2 linked regions of the Persicimonas caeni genome follow. Each later gene encodes a partner of the first gene's protein in a complex. Links are inferred from orthologs where the notes say so. Each region holds a gene or a part of one and is shown on either strand. Other genes may lie near its edges.

The links.
Region 2: the proteins of dnaG (region 1) and dnaB are in contact, whole or in part, in a crystal structure (PDB 2R6A), measured with the Geobacillus stearothermophilus proteins. The link is inferred for Persicimonas caeni from one-to-one orthologs. Residues at the interface, in WP_049624496.1 of Geobacillus stearothermophilus: Lys456, Leu457, Leu458, Pro459, Ala460, Asn463, Ala464, Leu467, Leu535, Leu536, Ile537, Ala538, Gln544, Glu545, Asp548, Tyr549, His552; in WP_033016901.1 of Geobacillus stearothermophilus: Ser13, Glu15, Ala16, Gln18, Glu91, Leu92, Asp94, Ala95, Val96, Pro97, Thr98, Ala99, Ala100, Asn101, Tyr104, Tyr105, Ile108.

The regions. Positions count from the first base shown.
Region 1 is NZ_CP041186.1:3,802,196-3,805,233, forward strand. The notes cover bases 56-3,021. They hold dnaG (DNA primase), read right to left. Parts: upstream 2,462-3,021; coding sequence 650-2,461; downstream 56-649. Other genes in these bases: FIV42_RS14160 (universal stress protein), read left to right, coding at 2,677-3,021. Outside these bases: more of FIV42_RS14160, read left to right, coding at 3,022-3,038. UniProt on the Escherichia coli protein: RNA polymerase that catalyzes the synthesis of short RNA molecules used as primers for DNA polymerase during DNA replication.
Region 2 is NZ_CP041186.1:2,586,905-2,589,812, forward strand. Bases 61-2,896 are described here. They hold dnaB (replicative DNA helicase), read right to left. Parts: upstream 2,245-2,896; coding sequence 877-2,244; downstream 61-876. Other genes in these bases: FIV42_RS09575 (hypothetical protein), read right to left, coding at 61-770; FIV42_RS09585 (DUF4388 domain-containing protein), read right to left, coding at 2,449-2,896. Also shown: more of FIV42_RS09575, read right to left, coding at 1-60; more of FIV42_RS09585, read right to left, coding at 2,897-2,908. UniProt on the Escherichia coli protein: The main replicative DNA helicase, it participates in initiation and elongation during chromosome replication. Travels ahead of the DNA replisome, separating dsDNA into templates for DNA synthesis.

The sequences.
Region 1 (3,038 bases):
ACCGAGGTGCTCAGCACGACCGTCAGGATCGTGCGCTCGCCCTCTTCGATGCGCTTGGCAATGGCGACCTCACCGTCGCGGGTCAGAAGCGGCACCTGACCCATCTTGCGCAGGTACATGCGCACCGGGTCGTTGCCCTTGACGAAGTCGCTGCCCTTCTTTTTCTTTTCCCCGCCTTTGGTCTCGGCGCGAAGCTTTTTGCCTGCGTTGGGATCTTCTTTGGGCGGCTCGTACTGGCTGGGCTTTTCGACGACCTGGATATCCAGCTCCTCGAAGAGCATCAGCATGTCGTCGATTTGCTCGCTCGACAACACCCCGGGTGGCAGCGCATCGTTGACCTCTTTGTAGGTCAAGTAGCCCTTCTCCTTACCCATGGCGATGAGCTTCCGAACCTCCAAGCTGGTTGTTCGGACTTCTGCTCGGGCTTTCTGCATCAAGGTGTACTCCTTCTGGCTTACGTGCGAGCCACTGACTGACGGCGTTAACTTCTGGTGCTGTCGACTCGGCTTCATCTACCGCGCGGCTTCATCTACCGGTGATGGATGGCCAGCCGTCAAACTTTTGGCTTTTCGGGCTTATTCCTCAGCCCCCGCAGACTCGGCCCATCGGCCGACTCGGCGCGGTGGCCGCAAAGCGGGGGCCCACACATTTATAGTGATCGATCCCAGTCGAGCGATGCCTTGAACTGGGCGATCTGCTCCTTTTGACGAGTCAATTCCTCGAACTTGTTACGTTCGTTGTAAAAATCAATCTGGTCGAGCTGACGGGTCAGCTCGTCGAGACTGCGCGTGGCCCAATTCTTCTTGAGCGTACGAACGCAGTCTTGGTAAAACTGTAATGCCTTGTCCGGGTCTTCCGGGTCGTAACCTTCATCGGTCAGGGCCTTGGCGACGGTGCGCCGAAAGGCCCCATGATCGATCTTTTCGAGCAGCACCGGCGCGTTGATTTCGCCGTGACGCTCGTAGTGCTGACGCGTGAGCTCGAGAAAATCGGCCAGCTCCTGTGTGCTGAGCAGATTCTCGAGCTCGTCTCCCAAAAATTTGTCGAGCCACTCCGGATGGTCGAGCAGGACCATGAGCACGCCGTATTCGGCGCTGTCCAACTCCAAGGGCCGATGAGCCTCGATGACGGCTTGGCGGGCCCGACTCCTCAACTGATCGGGCCGCCGAATATAATCCTTCAAAAGTTTGGGCGCGATATTTAACCGCCGAGAAACCTCCTGGGCGTAGTGCTCCCAGGCCAGTTGGTTGCCTACGTGGCGTAACACGTCGCCGGCTTCTTCGAGCGCGCTCAACTTGCGGTCGACGTTGTCACCTTCGGCCGGAGCCAGGACTCGATCGAGCGCCCACGCGACAAGTGGTTGGGCCTGCTCGATCTTTTGCGAAAGCGCCTCGGCTCCGTGGCGGCGGACAAACGTATCAGGATCTTCGAGTTCGTCAAATCGTATTACCAGAGCCTCGAGTTTGGCCTCCGAAAACGCCTGTAAACAGCGCACCGTGGCCTCCTCACCGGCACTATCCCCGTCGAAAGCGATGACCACCTGGTCGCAATAACGCTGCAGCAGTCGCGCTTGTTCCGAGGTCAGTGCGGTTCCCATGGGGGCGACCGCGGTGTCGAAGCCCTTGGCGTGCAGGCAGATTACGTCGAAATTGCCCTCGACGAGCAGCGCATAGCCCGCTTTTTGGATGCCCTGCTTGGCCGCGTGCAGCCCGTAGAGCTGCTCGCCTTTGGTGTAAAATTTCGTCTCCGGCGAGTTGATATATTTGGGCGCGTCGTCGTTGGCGGCGATGGTTCGCCCGCCGAACGCCAGGGTGTGGTCCCAGATATCGACCACCGGAAAGACCACCCGATGCCGGAAACGATCGTAGTGGCCCGAGCCTTTGTTGCGCGACAGCGCCAGACCCGCCCGCTCGGCGATCTTGCCGCTGATGCCCTTGCTCTGGAGGTGGTCGAGCAGGTTCTGCCAACCCTGGGGCGCATATCCGAGCCCGAAATTCTTGGCCGTCTCCTCGTCGATCTCGCGCTCGGTCAGATAATGGCGCGCCGCCGCGCCCGCCTCACCCCACAGCTGGGATTCGAAGTAGGCGCGCGCCGTCTCCATGATCTGCCAGTACAGCTTCTTGCCTTCGCGCCGCTTGCGCGCGCGCTTGGCGGCCTGAGGATCTTCTTCCGGAATCTCCACGCCGTTGCGCTCGGCGAGCTGGCGCACCGCCTCCGGAAAGCTCCAACCCTCGATCTCCATCATGAAGCTGATGACGTTGCCACCGACTCCACAGCCGAAGCACTTGAAGATCCCTTTGCTCGGGGTCACGTAAAAGCTGGGCGTATTCTCGTCGTGAAACGGACACAACCCTTTGAAGCTCGACCCCGACTTCTTGAGGCTCACGTAGTTGCGGACGGTGTGCAATATGTCTGCTCGGGCGAGGACTTCCTCGATCACCGATTCAGGAATCAAACCCATCTCTACTCAACTGCCGCGAGTGCCCTCGACGTTTGGCGGTTCTTTTTGCCAGAAAAATCAAGGGCTTGCTCTGGGAGGTCTGCCGGGATTTCAGGGCCCCCCAGTCTAGCGGCGGTTTTTCGTCTGTCAAATTGTCCCCTAGACGCTCTGCGCCAATGTGCTTAGCCTTACAGCGGTTACAGATACCTACAATGCCGTAACAAGGGACACGCACAATGAAGATCGTCATCGGAACGGACCTCTCCGAAAATTCACTGGACGCCGCTCGCCAAGGGTTTGCCATGGCCGAGCGCATGCACCGCGAGGATGACCCGGCCGAGGTCTACGTCGCCTACGTCGAGGGCCAGGGCACCTGGTACCCGCAGGTGGGCACGACCACCATCCTCGACGACCCCGACAACCGCCGACGCATGGAGGCGCAGGTCCACGAGTTTCTCGAGGAGCATCTCGGTGAAGAACTCGAAGGCAAGCTCGACTACGAGCTGATCCTCGAGGAGGGCCGCGCGTCCAAAAAGCTGCCCGAGATCGTCGATCGCCTCGCCGCCGACTGGCTGGTGGTGGGTCAGTCGGGCCAGGG
Region 2 (2,908 bases), 1.2 Mb from region 1 along the record:
TGCGGGTTCAAGCCGCCCTGGCAATCGGCGCTCTGGAAGCACTGCAGTTCACAGGAGTTCATGCACTGCATGTAGGGGCAGCACACGCCGCCGTCAGCGCACCAGTCAGCGCTACACTGCTGGGTGTTGTTGTTCGAGGTGTTATTGTTCGACGTATTGTTGCTCGAGCTCTGCTCGTTGCAGAACAGGTCGCCCGCTTTGGCGTACACGACCACGTCGAAACTTCCATCGAGCGTCCAGGTCGAGTTGCCACTTTCGGCGGCGAGCACGACATTGTTGAACGAGCCTCTGGCATGCTCACCAACAGCGCGCGGGCAGCTATCGAGCGTGATGGTGCCCGACCCAGTGCTCATAAACGCGTTGCCCTGCGCAGCACTCACGATCGACACGAAGGTGGTTTCGATATCCGCCTGCGGCGTGAAATCGCCAGGGGCTTTCTGTGACTCGGTCGTCGCGATCATCGCCGTGACCGCCGTGCCGTCGGCGCTGGTCAAATTAATCTGCAGATTGCTGTCGGCGATCGACGCTCCCCAGCTGCCCTCTCCGGCCTTGCTGTCCGCCTGCTCGCCCTCGAGTTGCTGGTTGCCGCCTTCTGTCTCGACCTGCGCGCTAAAGCTGCTCGTATCCGACGAGCCGTCGTTATTCGACCCACCGTTATTCGAGCCTCCACCGCCGCCGCCGTTGTCATCGCCGCAGCCCCACGCCCCCGCAAGCGCCAGACAACTCACACACAATACCGTCTTCCATCCAATCGTCTTCAACACAGTCATTTCCTTCTGAGTTAGGTTCAGTTCCAAGAGCGTGCGAGGAATCGCACGTTTGTCTACATGTGCAGCTGCGTGGTGTGAGACGACAGACGACGCCGGTTATTCAAATCTACATCTCCATATCGGGCGCGAGGTTCTCGAAGCGGGTGATTGGCCCGAAGAAGCGCAGCTTGACCGTACCGATCGAGCCGTTGCGGTGCTTGCCCAAGATGATCTCGGCAACCCCCTTTTCCTCGGTGTCCGGATTGTAGACCTCATCGCGATAAATGAACGTGATGATGTCTGCATCTTGCTCGATCGCGCCCGATTCACGAAGGTCACTCATCATCGGCCGCTTGTCGGCACGCTGCTCGACGCCACGGTTGAGCTGGGCGAGCGCGATGACCGGGATGTCGAGTTCCTTGGCGACCGCCTTGAGGTTACGCGAGATCTCGGAGATCTCTTGTTCGCGGCTGCCGTTGCCGCCCGAGCCCTTCATCAACTGGAGGTAATCGATGAAGACGATGCCGATATCGTGCTCGGCCTTGAGGCGGCGGCACTTGGAGCGAAACTCCATGATCGGCAGGGCGGGCGTGTCGTCCAAAAAGATCTTCGCCTCGCTCAAAGCGCCGGCCGCTTTGATGAGCCGCGCCCACTCTTGCTCGGTCATATTGCCGCGACGAAGCTTCGACTGGTCGACGCGGGCCTGGCTGCACAACATACGAATGGCCAGCTGCTCGTTCGACATCTCGAGGCTGAAGAACGCCGCCGGGGTGTTGCGCTCGACCGCCGAGTGGGTGGCCATGTTCAGGGTGAACGAGGTCTTACCCATCGCAGGACGGGCGGCGACGATGATCAGGTCGCTTCGCTGCCAGCCGGCGGTGATATCGTCGAGGTCGACGAATCCGCTGGGCACACCGGTGATGTGCTCACTTTTGTTGTAGAGCGCCTCGATCTGGGTGAACGCGCGCTGGATGACCTCGCGCATCGAGGCGTAGTCTTTCTTCTGGCCGTCCTGGGTGATGGCGAACAGCTTGCGCTCGACATCGTCCATGAACTCTTCGACGTCAGCCACGTCGCCGTAGGCGTCGTTGACGAGCGCGTCGGCGGTGCTGATAAAGCGTCGAAGCGCCGACTTTCGGCGCACGATCTGGGCGTATTGGCCCACGTTGGCCGCCGAAGGCACCGCGTTGGACAGGCGTGCCAGATAGCTCGCCCCGCCGGCGGCCTCGAGCCGATCGTCGGCCTGCAGGTGGTCGGCCAGGGTGATGACGTCGACCGGCTCATCGCGCCGATGCAGATCGGTCATCGCCCGGTAAATGTGGCGGTGCTGCTCGCGGTAGAAGTCCTCGACGTCCACCTGGCTCATCATCTCGTCGAGCACGCGGTTGTCCAACAAGATCGCGCCGAGCATGCTTCGCTCGGCGTCCTCGTTGTGCGGGGGGACGCGAATCGTCTCATCGACGGGCGGGCGGGTCGGCGTCGGCGACGAGGTCATGGGGACTCCGGTTCAGCAAAAGAGCGAGAGAGCGAAAAAGCAAAGGAGCAAAAGAGAAAGGAGCAAAAGAGAAAGGAGCAAAAAGCAAAAAAGCAAAAGAGCTGGGTGACAAGAGCACACTTCGTTGCTCTCTCGCTCTTTTGCTTCTTCGCTCTTTTGCTTCTTCGCTCTTTTACTTCTTCGCTCTTTTACTTTTTCGCTGCCTTATTCGACGTGCATGTAGTCGTTGCGAATCAGGTACACGATATCCTGCATCGTCTCGAGGTCGCTCGCCAGGCTCTTGTTGAGCACCTTGGAGACCGAGCCGTAGTTGAAGACGAGCTGGATGGTGTCCAGAAGCTCGGGCGTCAGGCTGCGCAGCGGCGGCACCAGCGGGCGGTTGATCACCAACTCCGAGGTCAGCTCGGGCACGTCGTCACCCAAGTTCATGATCTCGTCGAGTTGGCGCATGCCCTCCATCAACAAGTTCTCGATCGACTCGTCGATCTCTTCGTCGAAGGTCTCGTCGGTGGGCTGCTCGAGCGAGAACGTGCCGGTCTTCCACGCCAGAACCCGGTAGAACGCCTTGTAGGGCGAAATGTCCGGGTCGTCGTTGATCGTGGCGTAGAAGATGCGACCTTCGCGCAAGTAGATCTTGGCGGTGTCGTTCTCCGTGCGAATGACG